Methanococcus maripaludis: one gene and its partner. The protein of the gene in region 2 binds, or shares a complex with, the protein of the main gene of each other region. Links are inferred from orthologs where the notes say so. Each region holds a gene or a part of one and is shown on either strand. Other genes may lie near its edges. The genes, in order: MMJJ_RS00855 and hdrC.

Region 1 (9,412 bases), 1.4 Mb from region 2 along the record:
CAGAAAGCTCTTGTAGTAGCTGTTCTTTCAATTCACTCATTTTTGACCTCTAAAATTTAAATTTAAAAAAGGGTAATTAATCAATAAAACTACGTAAATAATATCTTTTATAGTTTTCATGAAGAAACCTAATAATTAATAATTACATTAAAAAAACTAATATCTAATAATATTATGGTACGATATACATTAGAAAAATATATAAAAAAATTACCCGAATTAAACCTTAAAAACTGTTAGCGAGTGCATAGTAATATATTATATCAAAATATATCCGTTTCTAATGTATTGTAATTAAGGTGTTATTTTGAGTAGTAAATTTGAAGAGCTTTTTAAAAAATTTGAAAAACCAGGATATATGGACTTTGAAAAAACAGTTGTTGAATTAAGTTGCGAAAACTTCTGTGAAGGAAATAAATCAAAAAGTTCAAAATATTTTATAATAGATAAATATTCTGGCGAAAAATATCCTTTAAAATGTTTCTGGATCGTTGCTTTTGGAATTGCAAATCAATTAGATTTTGAAGAAATTTACAAAACGATTGGAAAATCGATTTCTGGCCCAATTTTGATAAATGAATTTGAATTTTTTGGAATAATGCTTGAAAAATCTAAAAAAGAAGATATTAGATTTAAGATAATAATCGAATAAAATAAAAAAGAAAATTATTTCATTTCATTTTCTGAAAGACCTTCAATATGTTTCATTAAAGGGTCAATTTTCTCCCATATTTTTGAACAGGGAACTAAAAATGATTTATCTGTTACAATTACGTAAAGTTTAGAGCTTCCTTGATCCCAGGTGGCTTGAAGCTTGATACCATACTGTTTTGGATCTATCGTCCAGGGATTATTTCCACTAACTGATATGCCATGTTCATTTAGTTCTTTAATCATCAAATCAACTTTCTGTTGATTAATATTTGAATATTCGTGCTTACCGCACTTACCGTCTCCCATATTATCCCTCATTTAACTAAAAAAACTCATTTACAAAATATATGTTAATTAATAGTTTTTTACCGATAAGTATACTTTAACTTAATTTTTAAATTATAAATATGTTGCCAATTAAATTACTAATTAATATTGAAAACAAGTTAAAAAGCCAGATTATTACATAATATATCAAAGACCTTGCAAATACGTAATTTATATATATGTTGATGTAATAAGTATTAATTAACTTTAGAATAAATATGTAATTATAATTAATTACATATCTTAAAAAGGGGATTTTTGTGGATGAAGTTATAATTAGACAGAATATTTTAAGATACCTATTTGAAAAAGAGACCTTTGTAAAAGGTAAGGAACTTACAACTATTTCAGGACTTGAAAAAGACGATTTAAAATACATTATTCATTTTCTTGAAGTTAAAGGCTATTTAATAGTGAAAAGTTCGTCTTATGGTATGAGCTACTATACAAAAATAACTAAGAAAGGAATAGAAATAATAAATGATATTTTGGTTAAAAAGGAAGAAGTACCATATATTTTAAAGTAAGCTTTATTTCAAATACAGAAAACTTAAATAATATAACCCTCACAGTTAATGTATCTCAGGATAACATCTGAGATTTTGTAATATATCTATCCATTGCCGTAAATATTAGATAACAGGATTAAATAGCAAATATATCGAATATTAAAGATTTATAGCCACAAATCTTTAACATTTTTGACCTCACCTATTTTTTTTATATTTTAGGATAAAAAAATTTTGAATCTGAAAAGTTATAAAAAAAATTTAAAAAAATAAAATTTCTGACTTTAGTTATAGTAGTTCTTCAACTTTTTTAGATATTCTTTTTAATATTTCCCGATCTGCAAGCGTACTTTCAGGCGGATCAATTACTTTTTTAAGTTCCAATGGAACTCCATCCATCCTGTAGGCGGTTCCAGTATCCTCAACACCTGCAATCGTTGGCGGGAGAATTATATTTGCAAGAACTGAAGTTGGTGTTTCGTGAGGGTCTATGCAGATTAATGGAATTTTTGACATTCTTTTAACTGCATTCTGCGGAAAATGTGCTCCGGGGTCTGACGCGATATTTAGCATTGCATCTGCATCTTCTCTAAGTAAACTATCAGTTACACTCGTGTCTCCAGGGTTAAATTCTGGAAATCCTCTTGAATAGTCCACACATAACGGAAATCCACTGATCCAAGTACACACCTGATTGAAACCATTTACATTGTAGTGGCCCCTCATTGGAATCAGCGTAAATTTAGTTTGTGAATTTAAATCGATTACAAGTTCGATTGCAGTATCGATATTTCTATGCTTTCCAGCAGTATGCGTAACACCCATTGCAAAGAAAAGTTCCCCATACTGTGCTTTTTTCAATATTTCAACAGTTTCATATATCATTTCTCTAGGGATCCCTGCTATTATTTCAGATTGAAGTTCAAAACCTTTTAAAGCAGACCTTATCGCACTTATAAGCTCATAATCCTTATGCGGTTCAACTTTTAAGTGAATGTCTGCTAATTTTGCAGTGTCACTTTCTCTTGGATCAACTACAATTAAAATTCGATCTTTTCTTCCGCGACCCCTAAAAAAGCCCCTTGGAAAAACTCCGTATCGGCTCATGTGTCTTGGGTGTGCGTGCATCGGGTTTGAACCCCAATAAATTACAACATCTGCCCTGTTTTTAACTTCTCCAAGCGTACATATGGGGTACCCAACATCCTGAAGTGCCCATACACTCGGGCCATGGCATACTTCGGCAGTGTTGCTTACAATTCCCCTTATTTTTTCAGCCAACTTCATACCTTCAATATGTGCGTGGCATTCTGTTGCAGAAAATCCATAAATAAGAGGTTTTTTCGCATTTACTAAAATTTCAGCAGTTTTTTCTATTGCAGTATCAAAGTCGATTTTTTTAAAATCATCTTTTTTGTTTTCCCGATAAAGCGGTTCAGTATGTCTTACTGCACCTTTTCGGTGAGTAAACTTGCTGTGACCGATTCTACATGCATTTCTTGTCTTTACAATATGTCCTGATTCCACAAAACATTCAATGTCATCACAAAGAGTTCCGCAGAATGGGCATACTACATTTTTTATAACATCCATTATTTCACCCTAAAAAATCACCCAATTTAAAAAAATAAAAAAGAAATTAGTAGGAATCTTTAAACGCGCCTTCAATTTGTCCGTATATCTGGCTTGTTTTAAAGTGGGACTGTTCAAGTGCGCCACTTGGACATCCTGCTGCACAGGTTCCACAACCTTTACATAATGCTGAAAGAACTTCTGCTACAACTTTACCGTCTTTTTCAACGAATCTTGGAGCACCATATGGGCACTGCTGTACACAAATACCGCATGCACCACAGACATTTTCATCGATTGTTACAACGATAGGTTCAACCTGAACTTCCCCTTTTGCAAGAGGTATTGCAGCTCTTGATGCAGCCGCTGAACCTTGCGCAACAGATGAAGGAATATCTTTTGGACCCTGACATGCACCTGCTAAGTAGATACCGTCTGTTGCAGTATCAACAGGTTTTAATTTAGGGTGTGCTTCCATGAAGAACCTGTCAGCAGACCTTGAAACACCGAGCAGTTTTTGTACTTCGTCAGCAGTTGATGTTGGAACCATACCTACTGAAAGAACAACTAAATCGTATTCATTTTCAAAGATTTCACCTAAAAGGGTATCTTCTGACCTGATTATTGGATTGTCTCCATCAGGATTATCCAATACTTGTGCAGGTCTTCCACGGATAAATTTAATTCCATACTGTTTTGAACTTCTTTCGTAGAATTCTTCGTATCCCTTACCAAATGCCCTGATATCCATGTAGTAAATATCAATATCTGTTTCAGGAGCTTTTTCTTTAATTAACTGCGAATTTTTCATTGCATACATACAGCATACATTTGAACAGTATTTTTTACCGATTTTCGCATCTCTTGAACCAACACACTGAATAAATGCAATTCTTTTTGGTTTTTGACCATCACTTGGCCGGATTACCTTACCCATCGTTGGACCAGAAGCATTAATCATTCTTTCAAGTTCCATTGAGGTTATGACATTTGGAATTTTTCCGTATCCGTATTCTTCTTTTTCGGTTGGGTCATATGGATCGTATCCTATTGCAGAAATGATTGTACCAACTTCTGCTTCAATGATTTCTGGTTTTTGACCGTAATCAATCGCTTGAGGTCCGCACACTTTTGCACACAATCCACAATCAATACAGCTTTCTTTGTCAATTGTGTACTTTGCAGGAACTGCTTGTGGGAACGGCTTATAAATTGCTTTTCTAAGCCCAATTCCCATATCAAATTCGTTTGGAACAGATATAGGACATACTTCCTCACATGAACCGCATCCAGTACATTTTTCTTCAGATAAATATCTTGGTTTTTTCTCGATTTTTACCTTGAAGTTTCCAATGTATCCTTTTACATCTTTTACTTCTGAGTAGGAATAAAGCTTGATATTTGGGTGTTTTGCAACGTCAACCATTTTTGGAGCTAAAATACAGATCGAACAGTCGTTTGTTGGAAATACCTTATCTAACTGGGCCATTCTACCCCCAACTGATGGTGTTTTTTCAACAACAATTGTTTCGTATCCTGCATCCCCTAAATCAAGTGCGGCCTGAATACCTGCAACCCCTGCTCCGATAACCATGGCTCTTTTGGTAACTGGAACGTTTAGATAATCTAAAGGTTCGAGCTGCCTTGCTTTTGCAACAGCCATCCTTACAAGGTCGTTTGCTTTTTCGGTAGCTTTTTCTTTTTCTTTCATGTGTACCCATGAACAGTGTTCACGAATGTTTGCAAATTCAAACAAAAATGGGTTTAAACCTGCTTCTTCTACACACCTTCTAAATGTAGGTTCGTGAAGTCTTGGGGAACATGCTGCAACAATTACCCTGTTTAATCCAAGTTCCTTGATGTCTTTTTTGATGAGTTCTTGCCCGGGATCTGCACACATGTACTTGTAATCTCTTGCAATCACGACGTTTTCGAGTCCTTCTGCAGTTCTTGCTACATTTTCGCAATCAACTACACCGCCAATGTTTACACCACAGTGGCAGACGTAAACTCCTATTTTTGGTTCTTCCATAATTATCACCAATATCTGGCTTGAACTGTTAGTCCAAATATATATTTTAATACCATTATTACATTTTCTAATAGCTACATCTATTAAAAATTATTTCAAAGATAATGCGCTCTTTTTAGCCTTATCACAGGCTTCAATACATTTCAAACACATTACACAGAACCCTTCGAGAGGTTTTTCTGGTTTTCCTGTTAAGTTAAGCATGTCATAAGGACACGTTTCAATACATTTTCCACAGGAATCACATAAATTAGGACTAAATTCGATTCTTTCGTATTCTTTACCATCGTGGATGATTTTACCAATCCTAAGTGCATCGTTTGGACAGCTTTGAACACATGCGCCACATCGAATACACATTTTGAACTCGTTTGCTTTTTCAGTTTTTTTCCTGCTTGGCATTTCAAGTCCTTTTGGATTTACCACATTTATTGCATTGTTTGGACATTTTATGGCACAAGGTCCGCAGTATGCACATTTTTCTTCATCCCAAACGATACCTTCATCAGTTATCGGTTTTGGAGATCCATATTCAACCACTAATTCAATTGCATCAACAGGACATGCTGCCATACATAATCCGCATGCAGGACATCCTTTTGGCGGAACTGCAACCATTTCATTTAAAACAATTAAATCCCTTGGACATTTGTCAGTACAGTCGCCACATCCAATACATAAATCGCTGTCCACACTAAATTTGACAATATTTTTATCTCTTTTTGGTGATTTTTTGCCTGCGACGAAGATCGCGTTCCATGGACATGTTTGTGCACAGATACTACAGTATATACAGGAATTTTTGTCAACAACTGCTTTTTCGCCCTCTATTGAAAGTGCACCAACAGGGCATTCAGAAATACATACCCCACAGCCGACACAATCCTCGGTAACTGCAATAGGTTCTTTTGGTAATGTAATGTTTCTTTTAGCGGGTTCAACTACGCCTTCCATTCCAACATAGTCGTCGGGACATGCTTCAACACATTTCATACAGCCTACGCAGAAACCTTTTAATTTATCATTTTCTATTTTGAGGTTATTTGGACAGACTTTAACACATTCACCACACAAATCGCACTTTGTAGGGAAATATTCGATCTGTTTAATAGTTTTACCATTTAATTCAATTTCTCTTAAGTTTAATGCATCGTTTGGACATGCATTGACACAATTTCCACAAAGTTGGCATACTTTAAAGGGATTTAATTTTAAAGCTTCTGTAGGGCAGCTATTTTCACAAGCTTTACACATATAACAGTCTTCAGTGTTTATCTTGATCATGATATCCCCTATAATGTTTTAATTAATTTTCCGCCCTTGTAGACATCCATTGAAAGCATTCTTTCTTTTCCGTCAATTGTGTGCGTTGCACATGAAAGGCATGGATCGTATGCCCGAATTACCATTTCCATGTGGTTTAAAACATGTGGTTTTGCATCTTCGGGTGTTTTTATGTATTTTTCAGCAACTTTTTGAACGCCAATATCCATTGCAGGGTTATTTTGAACAGTTGCAACAACTAAATTTGCATCGGTGATAATTCCTTTATCATCGGTTTTGAAGTGGTGCACTAAAGTTCCTCTTGGAGCTTCGAGGCATCCAACACCTTCTCCAACAAGATCGGTTGGTTCTACCCTTATGTCAGTTCCAACAATTGCATCGTCTTCTAAGAATTTTCTTATGAGTTCTGCACTTGAAATAAGCTCGATTAATCTTGCATAGTGGAAAAGCATCGGGTGGTGTGCAGGTTTTCCAAAAGTTTTTACAAATTCTTCGTAGTATTTTTGAGCAATAGGTGTAGGCATTTTATCGCATACATTTAACCTTGAAAGAGTATTTACTCTGTAAACTCCATCAACAGGACCTTTTTCAGTTAAATATGGGAATTTAAGGTATGAATATGGCCTTACTCCTTCTGACATGTAGTTTAAGTATTCTGAAGGTTCATATTCATATTCGATTTTTCCTTCAGGATTTATGACCCTGATTTTTCCTTCATAAATATCCTGTGCACCGTTATTTACCATACCCATGTGGTATGATTCAAAGTAGCCAAGTTCAAGGAGATTTTGTTCTTTTAATCCATCCAATAATTGTTTTCCAACTACCAATGTTCTTTCAGCAGTATCTACAAGATTTTCTGACATTTTTAAAAGTTCGTCCCTTTCTTCTTCCGTTAATGGTTTTGACTGTCCTCCAACAACTGCAGTTACTGGGTGAATAGCTCTTCCACCAACTTTTTGAATTATTGTCTGACCAATTTTTCTCATTGAAATTGCATCTTTTACAACATCCATGTTTTCAGCGGCGACACCCAAAACGTTCCTTTTAAGTGCATCATCAGTCATCGGGAACATTAAATCAGGGGATGCAAGCATTCCAAAGTGGAGCGCGTGGCTGTGAACATTTGAAGCTTGTTGCATTAAATTTCTGAGCATGTCGGCAGTTTTTGGAATTTTTACTCCAAATACGTTATCAACTGCTCTTGCGCTTGCCAAATTGTGTGAAACCTGGCAAATTCCACAAATTCTTGGTGTAAATACCGGAGCATCTTCGATATATCTTCCTTCCAAGAATTTTTCAAAACCTCTAACTTCAACAACGTGGAAATTAACTTTATCTAGCTTTCCACTGTCGTCAAAGGAAAGTGTAACCTTACCGTGTCCTTCAACTCTGGTAACAGGTTCTATCGACAGTTTTGTCATTATATCACCGTATTTAGTATCTTACCTTTTGTTATTTATCGGAATTAATGCACTTGGGAGCGTAAATTTGTAAAAACTACCCACTTTATCCAGTATCTGTTTAGGAAGTTCGTTTGGATCCATTGTTCTGTCTTCATCAATTTTATAATCAGATGCAAGCGCAGAAACCATTTTAGCACCCTGATCCACCACTTTATCTGTAGGCCCATAACATCCGGTACATGGAACGCCTGCTGTTGGGCATATTGCACCACATGAAGCTCTTGTTGCAATTCCCATGCAGAGATATCCTTGTTCAAGCAGGCATTTTTTAGGATCCGGTGTTCCTTCGTAATTTCTTTTAATTGAATCTATTGAAACTCCTTCTTTGCTTTTTTCTCTAGGGCATACTTCACACATGTTTTTAGTTGTCAACTCTGGAGTTTTACCTTCTAAAAGTGAAGTAAGTACTCCTGCAATCAATTCTGGTTTTGGAGGACATCCTGGAAGAATATAATCCACATCAATTACATCAGAAAGTGGTTTTACTCTTGAAGTTAATTCTGGAACGTCTTCACTTGGAATAATTCCTTCTTCGTTTTTTGTAGAGAATGTAGTTTTGTAAGCTTTTTCCAAAAGAGCTTCGTTCGAGTATAAATTACCCATTCCTGGAATACCGCCGTAAACTGCACATGTTCCAAATGCAATTACAATTTTCGCTTTTTTTCTCATTTCCTGTGCAATATGAAGGTTTTCTTCATTTCTAATACCGCCTTCAATTAATGCAACATCAATATCATCCGGAATTTCTTTAACATCCATTAAAACAGGGCTGTGAACTAATTCCACCTGTTCAAGAACTTTCAATAAATCTTCATGTAAATCTACAAGACTTATGTGACATCCGGAACAGCATGCAAGCCATGTTGTAGCTATTTTTACCATAAAACCACCTTAATAGTTATTTAAGATTTTCATTCAAGGTGCACGGACCTAAAGCTTTTATTCTGTCGTAAATTTCGTTCATTTTAGTCTGGAATTTTTCACCTTCAGAAGCTGAAATCCATTCGTGGAGAACTCTTTCCCTGCCAATTCCAAGTTCGTCAAGCATGTCGTAGAGCATCATGACTCTTCTTTGCCATTTGTAGTTTCCTGCATCGTAGTGGCAATCTCCAAGGTGGCATCCACCTATAAAAACACCGTCTGCACCTTCTTTAAAAGCTTTTAATATAAATGATGGTTCAATCCTTCCTGAACACATCACCCGTATTATTCTTATGCTTGGAGGGTACTGCATTCTACCAACTCCTGCTGTATCTGCACCACCATAGGTACACCAGTTGCAACAAAAGCCGACTATCTTTGGCTCCCATTCTTCAGACAAAATTTCACCTCATTGTTATTAGATATTTGGTAAACTAATACCTACAATAGTTTATCTAATTGATGTGAGTATAACAATTATTAATATATAAATTAGACAATCTGATGCCAAATAAAAAACTATATATGTTAATAAAAATTTCTAATTTATACTTGTTAAATAATATAAAAATAGTATTTAATAATATTTTATAAGATATTTTATAAAAAAGTAGTAATAATTATTTAAAAAGTCGCTTTTTGTTTTA
Region 2 (9,298 bases):
CTTTTAAAGCATCAAGCGCCTGCCTTATAATTTTAACACTTTCAAGGCACTCGTAAAACCTAACAGCAAGCCTTGCAAAAACATCTCCGCTGTCAAATAATATTTCGTCAAAGTCGTATGGATCATATTCTGGAACCCACCCCCACTTTCTCATGTCGGATTTCACGTTGCTACCTCTTGCAGTAGGCCCTACTGCGTGGAATTTTGCAGCGGTTTTTCTATCCATTACTCCAACATCTTTTACTCTTGAAATAATCATCGGGTCATTTAACATTCTTTCAAGAAATTTATTCAAGCCTTCCTCATATTTTGAAACTTTTTCAAGTATATGTGGAATCTGAGTATCTGAAATATTACATCTTGGTCTGATTCCGCCAATTATCGGGCATGAATAGTGAACCCTGCTTCCTGAAATTTCAAAAAATACCTGCATGATTGGTTCTCTTAACATGAAACATCTCATAGACATTGTTTCATGGCCCAATATTTCAAAAGCGTGTCCAAAAAGTAATGTATGAGAATGAAGTCGCTCTAATTCTTCCACGATAATTCTTATGTGGTTTGCACGTTCTGGAATTTCGATGTTGCACCCGATTTCAACAAGCCTTGCCGCACTCCAGAGGTGAATGTGTGAACAGATTCCGCAGATTTTTTCGCATAAAATACATGCTTTTTCAACAGGAAGGCCTTCCATTAATCGTTCAACGCCCCTATGATTTACACCAATTGTAAGTTCTGCATCTTTTACTATCTCATCTTCAATAAATAATCTCAGCCTGTGAGGTTCAAGCATTGTAGAGTGCACTGGCCCGATTGCAATTTCTCCTTCGTACATGATTTTTCCCTTTTTCAAAAATAAATTAAATGAATCCTGATTTTGATAATTTAAAATTTAGAAATATCATTATCAATTATGATAATTAGTAACTAGTCATCTGTACTTATATTATTAATGATTATTTGTTTTCTCTATTTTACTGCTGTATAATATATACGTCAAACGTGCAAATATATATCAAGTTTTAAAACAAAGATTAAATTATACCGGGGAGGTGAAATCGAATGGTTTTAAAATCTAGTGAATTTAATCCTGATTTTCCAAAACAGATTATTGAATCTGGAGAATGGATATTCGGAGATCATGCGTCTTCTTTTCAAAAATGTTACCAGTGCGGAACGTGTACTGGGGCATGCCCTAGCGGCAGAATAACCGCACTCAGGACGAGAAAATTAATAAGAAGTGCACTTGCAGGAATTGACAGTATTTTATCAGGTGATGACCTGTGGATGTGCACTACGTGCTATGAATGCTACGAAAAATGCCCAAGGGAAGTAAAAATAACTGATATTATTAAAATTATAAGAAATATCGCTGCTGAAAAAGGATACATTGCAGAACCACACAGGAAAACCAGCCTGCTTGTATTTAAAACCGGGCATGCTGTTCCCGTTAATGACGAAATCAAAAAAGCAAGGCTTGCAATTGGATTAACTGAAATACCTCCAACAACCCACAAATACCCCGAAGCTTTGGAAATTGTAAGGGATATCATGGAAGACCTTAATTTCTGTAAAAAAGTTGGAATTTGTAGAGAAACTATGGACTTAGAACCACTAAATGTTCAAAAATCTGAGGAATAGGGGTGAAGTAGGATGAGTGAAACTGATTTTGAATACATGTTTTTTTTAGGATGCATTGCACCAAATAGGTATCCCGGAATTGAAAGTGCAACCTATAAAGCACTAGATAAACTTGGAATACAATTGCACCCATTTGAACAGGCTTCTTGCTGTCCTGCACCGGGAGTATTTGGTTCTTTTGACTTAATGACCTGGCTTACAATTGCTGCAAGAAATATTGTAATGGCAGAACAGGCCGATCTGGACATTTTAACAATATGTAACGGATGCTACGGCTCGTTATTTGAAGCAAACCACATCCTGCAGGATAATGAAAATGCAAGAAATAAGGTAAATGAAGTGTTATCAAAGCACGGCCTTGAATATACTGGAAAATCAAGAGTACGGCACTTAACGGAAGTACTTTATTTTGAGTACAGCCCTGAAAAAATTGCTGAAAGAGTAGAAAGGCCGCTCGACATTAATGTTGCAGTTCACTATGGTTGCCACTACTTAAAGCCTACTGATGTAAAGCATATTGAAAGTTCAGAGGTTCCAAAATCACTTGACGGACTTGTCGAAGCAATCGGGGCAAAGTCAATATACTATAAAGACAAAAATATGTGTTGTGGAGCAGGTGGTGGAGTAAGGGCTAGAAACCCAGAAGTTGCGCTTGAAATGGCTGAAACCAAAGTAAAAAATATAATCGCAGCAGGGGGCGATTGTGTAACGGAAGTATGTCCATTCTGCCATTTACAGTTTGACCGGGGTCAGATTGAAATGAAAGAAACTTTTGGACGAGAATACAAGTTACCCGTTATTCACTATGCCCAATTACTTGGTATGGCAATGGGTATGACTCCAAAAGAAGTTGCGCTTGATCTCCACTTTATTCCTGCAGACCCGCTACTTGAAAAGCTTGGAATAAATATGGAATAAAATAATATTTAATCCTTAGACGGAGGGGATTTTATGAAAGAAGGTATTTTTTTCGGAGAAGGAATGAAATTTGTAAAAGATGACTACCCAGACATTTACGATGCAGTTGTCGGATTGAATAAAGCAGCATACACTGGAAAAGTTTTGGACTACAAAACTCAAAAATTGATTGCTATTGGAATTGTTGCAGCGACAGGGGATGAAACTGCGACAGAAAAGCAGATGAGAAGCGGAATGAATGAATTAAAAATAACTAAAGAAGAAATAGTTGATGCATTGCGGGTTGTATTATTAACTTCAGGAATGCCTGCATTTACAAAAGCTATGAAAGTAGTTAGCAAATTATAAATGGGGAGATATAATGAGCTGCGTAAGTGCTCAAACACTTAAAGAAGGAACTGATTTTGAAAAAAAACACGTTCCAATGATAGAATGCAAAACTTCAGTTAAACCCGATGAAATCTACGAAGTAAAAATCCATACTGCAGGGGTAGAACATCCAATGGAAGACGGGCACTTCATCCAGTTTATTGAACTAAATGTAGAAGAGTACCCTCTTTTAAGAGTTCAGCTAACACAGCACTCCAAACCAGATGTTGTAGTAAATATAAAAGCTCCAAATGAAGAACACAAAGGTAGAACGATTAAACTCGTTGCAACAATGTTTTGCAACCTTCATGGGCTTTGGAAATACGAAAAAGAAGTAATAATTGAATAAAAACCAGATTTGGTGATTTAATGATTACTACAAACCATCCTCTTGGCGAAGCGCTAAAAGATATTGAAAATTTCAAATTAGCGTTGGCTGATTACTTTAAAGACAAAGAAGTATTTCCAATAAAAAATAAAGTTGAACTTGGAAGTGCACTGCCCTGTGGAATTTCAATGCCTTGTGGGGAAATAGAAGCGGGAGAACTTGTTAAATTTGTAAATGATAATGATTTTCCGATAAAAAATTCAGAAGATCTGGCAGTGAAACTTTCTAAAAGTTGCAGTATTAAATAGTCCATATAACGGGGGTTTAAATATGGATGGTAAATTAAGATGCGAAATAGAAGAACAGATCAATAAAGAATTCTATTCAGCATACCTATATCTTGCAATGTCAAATTATGCAGAATCCAATGGATTCAAAGGAATTTCGAACTGGTTTATTGTTCAATCTCAGGAAGAACTTGACCATGCAATGAAATTTTATAATTACATACACAGCATGGGCGAAACTCTTGAGTTGGGTGCAATTGATAAACCTGAGCCAAGATGGAATTCTATTATAGACGTCTTTGAAAATGGGCTTACCCATGAAAAGTACGTTACACAAAGAATTCACAAATTAATGGATATTGCACATGAAGTAAAAGATTATGCAGCAATTTCAATGCTCCAGTGGTTCGTAAATGAACAGATTGAAGAAGAATCTTCATTTAGAGATGTTCTTGATAAATTGAAACTAACAGGCGGAGATATAAATTACCTGATGGTACTCGACGGTGAACTCAGTCAAAGAGTCAGAACGCCGCCTCAAAGTGAAACTAATGAATAATTCGATTAGGTGAAAGATATGGTATGGTGGAAATGTTCAAACTGCGGATACATATTTGAAGGCGAAGCTGGAAAAGTTCCTGAAAAATGTCCAAACTGCGGAGAAATCTGTACATTTTACGATGTAAGCTGTTATACTCCAGAATGTGGATTTGAAGGCTACGATCCAAAAATTGCTGGAAGAAGGCAGGAAGAAAGCAGACTATAATTCATTCATTATTTAATTTTTTTAGGGGGATAATAATGAAAACTTGTTTTTTGATATTTACTTACGATAAAGGTGGAAAACCATACGTTCCAGTAATATTTCACGCACTTCTCTTTGCAAAAGAGATGAAAGAAAAAGGGGACGATGTAAAAATAGTTTTTGAAGGAGAGGCCGTAAAATGGTTCAATGAACTATTAAAAGAAGACCATCCTTTAAAAAGTCATGTTGAAGCCCTGAAAGATAATTTTATAGCTTGTGAAGCATGTTCTAATATGTTTGGTGTTTTAGATAGTATTAAAGGAAAAATAAAAATTGAAAATGACCTTCATGGGCATATCAGTCTTAAGAAATATCTCGATAGCGACTACAAAGTCATCGAATTTTAATCTATTACTTTTATTTAACTTTTTTTAGGTGTATTTTATGGCATTTACTTTAAAAGAAGGCGTCTATTGGGTAGGGGCGATCGACTGGAATATCAGAGAATTTCACGGCTATGAAACTAAAGACGGTTCCAGCTACAATTCGTATCTTATTAAAGATGAAAAAATTGTTTTAATAGATACTGTAAAAAAATATCTTTTTGATGAATTTTACGGGAGAATTAAAAAAGTCGTCGATCCTGAAAAAATAGACTATATTGTGGTAAACCACGTTGAAATGGACCACAGCAGTTCTTTAGAAAAAATCATGGAAATTTCAAAAGCTAAAATTATAACAAACCAGAAAGCAAAAGAACATCTTGAATTACACTACAATACAAAAGATTGGGAATATATAATCGTTGATTCTGGAGATTCAGTAAATATTGGAAAAAGAAATTTAACGTTTGTCAAAACTCCAATGCTTCACTGGCCTGACAACATGGTAACTTACTGCCCCGAAGATAAAATACTCTTCTCAAACGATGCATTCGGCCAGCACATAGCATCAAGTGAAAGGTTTGACTTTGAAATCGATTATGCGCTGGATTCTGCAAAAGAGTACTTTGCAAACATACTGCTTCCATACAGGACGCTTATTCCAAATGCAGTTAAAACGGTCGATACTCTTGAAACAGATTTAATATGCCCGTCACATGGCATCATCTGGAAAGAAAATATTTCAAAAATTAAAGAAAAATATCTAGAATTTGCATCAAACAACGTTATTAATAAGGCTGTTATTGTATACGACACAATGTACAGCTCAACTGAAAAAATCGGACTTGCTATTGCAGAAGGATTAATTGAAAGCGGTGTTGAAGTTAAAGTTTTTAAAATATCTAAAACTCCAGTAAGTAAAATAATAGCTGAAATTTTGGATGCAAAATACGTGCTTGTGGGATCCCCAACTCTTAATATTAATTTATACCCTGAAGTCGCCAGATTTTTAAAATACATGGAAGGTTTAAAACCAAACAAAAAAATTGCGGCTGCTTTTGGTTCTTACGGTTGGGCAGAAAGTGCTACAAAACATATTAAAAATACTTTTGACATATTATCTTTTGACACCGTGGATGACGAATGCCTAACATGTAGATTTGTTCCCAATGAAAAACACCTTAAAAAATGTCAAGAATTTGGAAAAAAACTTGCTGAAATGTAATAAAAATATTGGGGGGGCAATATTATGGAAAAACCAACTCTTGTTTATACAACATTTCCAAACTTTGAAACTGCAAAATCTATTGTAGGTTATCTTTTGGAGAAAAAAATGATAGCCTGCGCAAACTTAAGAGAGCATGAAGCACACTATTTTAACGATGGTGACGTTTCAATAAATACAGAAATCGGTGCATTTTTAAAAACTACCGAAAACAGATGGATTTCATTAAAAGATATGATTAATGAAATTCATCCTCTTGAAACTCCTGCAATCTTAAAAATAAATATCGATGATTCAAATGATGAATTCAAAAATTGGATTCTTAATATTATTAAATAATCAATCTTTTTTAACATTTTATTCCCAAACTAACGATAATTTTTTAGTTTATTGTTGATATATATGGAAGTGTTATATAGTTGCACAATCATAATATATTTAATTAAATTTTGTGTGGTGAATCGGATGGAGGAATTAAAATTAAAAATAACTGGAATGAGTTGCCAGATGTGTGTAAAAACCATTAAAAATCTTTTAAGTGAGCTTGAAGGCGTAATAAATGTTGATATCGACTTAGAAGCAGGTATTGGAATTATAACTTACGATGAAAAAATAGTGAATGAAGAAGAAATTTTAAAAAATGAAGCTTTTGAGCTATATCCTGCAGAAAAATTGGCTAATTAAACTTGGGTAGTTTTTATGGAAGTAAAACTAAAAATTTCTGGAATGACTTGCGCAGTCTGTGTAAAAACGATTGAAAAATCTGTTTCTAAGATGGACGGTGTTGAAAGTATAGTTGTGAATTTACTGGACGAAAGCGCAGTTATTAATTTTGATCCAAAAATCGTTAATATCGAAGATATCGGGATAAAAATTGAAAGGTTAGGCTATGAAGTCCTTGGAATTGCAGAAGAAGTTGAAGAATTACCCAATAAAGAAACTGAACTAAAAGAAAAACTTAAAAAAATAATTGTTGGGGCAGTTTTTTCAATTACACTGTTTTCAATTATGTATATTCAAATCCCATATAAACCGTATTTAGCATTTTTAGTGTCGATTCCGCCTTTGATATACATTGCACTGCCGATTTTTAAAGCAGGATTTAATTCGCTTAAAGTTAAGTCCCTAAACATGGATGTTATGTATTCTCTTGGAATGGGGGTTGCATATATCTCGGCACTGCTTGTAACTTTGGGACTGCTTCCAATGAACTTTATGTTTTACGATACAACAATAATGCTTGCAACACTTTTGACTCTTGGTAGATACTTAGAAGAACGTGCAAAGGGTAGAACCTCTGAAGCGATTAAAAAATTAATGGGTTTACAGGTAAAAAACGCGAAAGTCATTCGAAATAACGAAGAACTGGAAATTCCAATTGAAAACGTGATTGTCGGAGATACCCTATTAATCCGCCCTGGAGAAAAGATTGCGGTTGATGGAATTGTCTTTGAGGGCGATTCTTACGTTGATGAATCAATGATTACTGGAGAGCCAATCCCAAATCCGAAGAAAAAAGGAGATTCAGTAATCGGGGGAACAATAAATAAAAATGGGATTTTAAAAATAACTGCTGAAAAAATTGGAAAAGATACAGTGCTATCCCAAATAATCCAGCTTGTTAAAAATGCCCAAATTTCAAAACCAGATATTCAAAATCTGGCTGATAAAGCAGTTTCTTACTTTATACCTGTGGTATTTACAATTGCACTTATTTCTTCACTTTACTGGTTTTTTAACGGCGGAATTTTACTTGCAGTAACGACATTTATTTCAGTAATGGTAATTGCATGCCCTTGTGCCCTTGGACTTGCCACGCCTACCGCAATAACCGTTGGAGTTGGAAGGGGTGCAGAACTCGGTATTTTAATTAAAGACAGCAAAGTATTTGATGTTGCAGGAAACCTCAAATGCATGATTTTTGATAAAACCGGAACCATTACAAAAGGAGAACCCGAAGTTGATGAAATAATTTCAGATTATTCCAAAGAAGAAGTTTTATTAATTGCGGGAACTCTTGAAAAAAACTCTGAACACCCATTAGCACTTGCAATTCTTAAAAAAGCAGACGAATTAAATATTTCACTTTCTGAACCTGAAAAATTTGAATCGATTACAGGAATGGGAATTACTGGAATAATAAAGGACCAAAAGGTTCTTGTTGGAAACAGGCGCCTTATGGAAGAAAATAATATTTCAATAAATGAAGATTATACTAAAGAAATATCCCGATTAGAAGAAAACGCAAAAACCGTGATAATTGTTGCTATTGAACACAGAATAATTGGAATAATTGGAATATCCGATAAAATAAAAGAAAATGCAAAAATCACGGTTCAAAATTTGCGCGAAATGGGAATAGAATCATACATGGTTACGGGGGACAATGAAAAAGCCGCAAAAGTAATTGGAAAAGAAGTTGGTATTTTGGAAAATCATATATTTTCAAACGTGCTACCTGAAAAAAAGTCGGAAATTGTTAAATCAATTAAAGAAAATGCAAACGGTTACGTTGAATTTATTGGTGATGGAATAAATGATGCGCCAGCTCTTTCTACCGCAGACGTTGGAATTGCCGTTGGGAGCGGAACGGATATTGCAATTGAAAGTGGTGAAGTCGTTTTAATGAATGACGATTTGAAATACGTTACAGGATTTGTAAAATTGAGTAAACGGGTGTTAAAACAGATAAAATTAAATTTATTCTGGGCTTTTGCCTATAACTCGATTTTGATTCCTGTTGCAGCAGGTGCCCTTTATTCGTATAACATCAGATTTGAACCTGAACTTGCAGCTTTTGCAATGACCCTGAGCTCCATAACGATTATTGGATTGTCTCTTCTTTTAAAAAGATACGATCCTTGGAAATAATATCTTAAAATATATACATTAACGTTCAAAAATGTCGTAATTTTTCATTTTAAACTCAGAGCATACCAAAAAAGATAAATTATATATAAATATATTAACTTATATGGATTTAAATTCTTATAATTATATTATCGTAAATTTCTGAATTGATAGGTGTTTTTATGAAAATCCTAGGAATATCCGGAAGTCCAAGAAAAGAAGGAACCCATTTTGCTGTAAATTATGCACTTGATTATTTAAAAGAAAAAGGATTTGAAACTAAATATATTTCAGTTTTTCAAAAAAAGATTGAATTTTGCATACACTGCGATTACTGCGTTAGAACTAAAGAAGGTTGCGTTCATAAAGATAGTATGCAGGAAATCTACAATGGTCTAAAATGGGCTGATGCAGTTATACTGGGAAGTCCTTGTTATAATGGAACTGTTTCTGGACAGTTAAAAACCATAATGGATAGATGCAGGGCAATATTTGCAGAGGACATAGATGTGTTAAGGAATAAATATGGAATGGCCCTATCCGTTGGAGGGG

The links.
Region 1: the proteins of hdrC (region 2) and MMJJ_RS00855 are in contact, whole or in part, in a cryo-EM structure (PDB 7BKB), measured with the Methanospirillum hungatei proteins. The link is inferred for Methanococcus maripaludis from one-to-one orthologs. Residues at the interface, in WP_011448820.1 of Methanospirillum hungatei: Arg18, Arg19, Tyr20, His21, Leu22, Asp24, Ile40, Asn42, Met43, Cys44, Tyr45, Gln46, Arg65, Leu66, Arg69, Val72, Leu73, Leu75, Glu78, Arg100; in WP_011448822.1 of Methanospirillum hungatei: Lys396, Tyr441, Glu455, Tyr458, Tyr459, Gln462, His463, Lys467, Phe468, Ile469, Phe488, Asp491, Leu493, Leu494, Arg496, Pro497, Val498, Asp499, Val500, Glu501.

What each region holds. Positions count from the first base shown.
Region 1 is NZ_CP026606.1:159,290-168,701, forward strand. What follows is about bases 2,613-5,540. They hold MMJJ_RS00855 (CoB--CoM heterodisulfide reductase iron-sulfur subunit A family protein), read right to left. Parts: upstream 5,095-5,540; coding sequence 3,130-5,094; downstream 2,613-3,129. Other genes in these bases: MMJJ_RS00850 (formylmethanofuran dehydrogenase subunit B), read right to left, coding at 2,613-3,086; MMJJ_RS00860 (4Fe-4S binding protein), read right to left, coding at 5,185-5,540. In the rest of the region: MMJJ_RS00830 (corrinoid protein), read right to left, coding at 1-40; MMJJ_RS00835 (hypothetical protein), read left to right, coding at 308-652; MMJJ_RS00840 (hypothetical protein), read right to left, coding at 667-960; MMJJ_RS00845 (hypothetical protein), read left to right, coding at 1,242-1,508; more of MMJJ_RS00850, read right to left, coding at 1,779-2,612; more of MMJJ_RS00860, read right to left, coding at 5,541-6,378; MMJJ_RS00865 (Ni/Fe hydrogenase subunit alpha), read right to left, coding at 6,387-7,802; MMJJ_RS00870 (NADH-quinone oxidoreductase subunit B family protein), read right to left, coding at 7,824-8,726; MMJJ_RS00875 (hydrogenase iron-sulfur subunit), read right to left, coding at 8,743-9,165. UniProt on the Methanocaldococcus jannaschii protein: Part of a complex that catalyzes the reversible reduction of CoM-S-S-CoB to the thiol-coenzymes H-S-CoM (coenzyme M) and H-S-CoB (coenzyme B).
Region 2 is NZ_CP026606.1:1,538,181-1,547,478, reverse strand. Bases 38-2,851 are described here. They hold hdrC (CoB--CoM heterodisulfide reductase subunit C), read left to right. Parts: upstream 38-1,062; coding sequence 1,063-1,641; downstream 1,642-2,851. Other genes in these bases: MMJJ_RS08390 (carboxymuconolactone decarboxylase family protein), read left to right, coding at 2,593-2,851; hdrB (CoB--CoM heterodisulfide reductase subunit B), read left to right, coding at 1,654-2,559; MMJJ_RS08405 (hydrogenase large subunit), read right to left, coding at 38-835. Outside these bases: more of MMJJ_RS08405, read right to left, coding at 1-37; more of MMJJ_RS08390, read left to right, coding at 2,852-2,907; MMJJ_RS08385 (class II SORL domain-containing protein), read left to right, coding at 2,921-3,277; MMJJ_RS08380 (MTH865 family protein), read left to right, coding at 3,298-3,564; MMJJ_RS08375 (ferritin), read left to right, coding at 3,587-4,102; MMJJ_RS08370 (rubredoxin-like domain-containing protein), read left to right, coding at 4,121-4,309; MMJJ_RS08365 (DsrE family protein), read left to right, coding at 4,345-4,695; MMJJ_RS08360 (FprA family A-type flavoprotein), read left to right, coding at 4,733-5,896; divalent cation tolerance protein CutA, read left to right, coding at 5,921-6,235; MMJJ_RS09370 (heavy-metal-associated domain-containing protein), read left to right, coding at 6,362-6,580; MMJJ_RS08350 (heavy metal translocating P-type ATPase), read left to right, coding at 6,596-8,767; MMJJ_RS08345 (flavodoxin family protein), read left to right, coding at 8,929-9,298.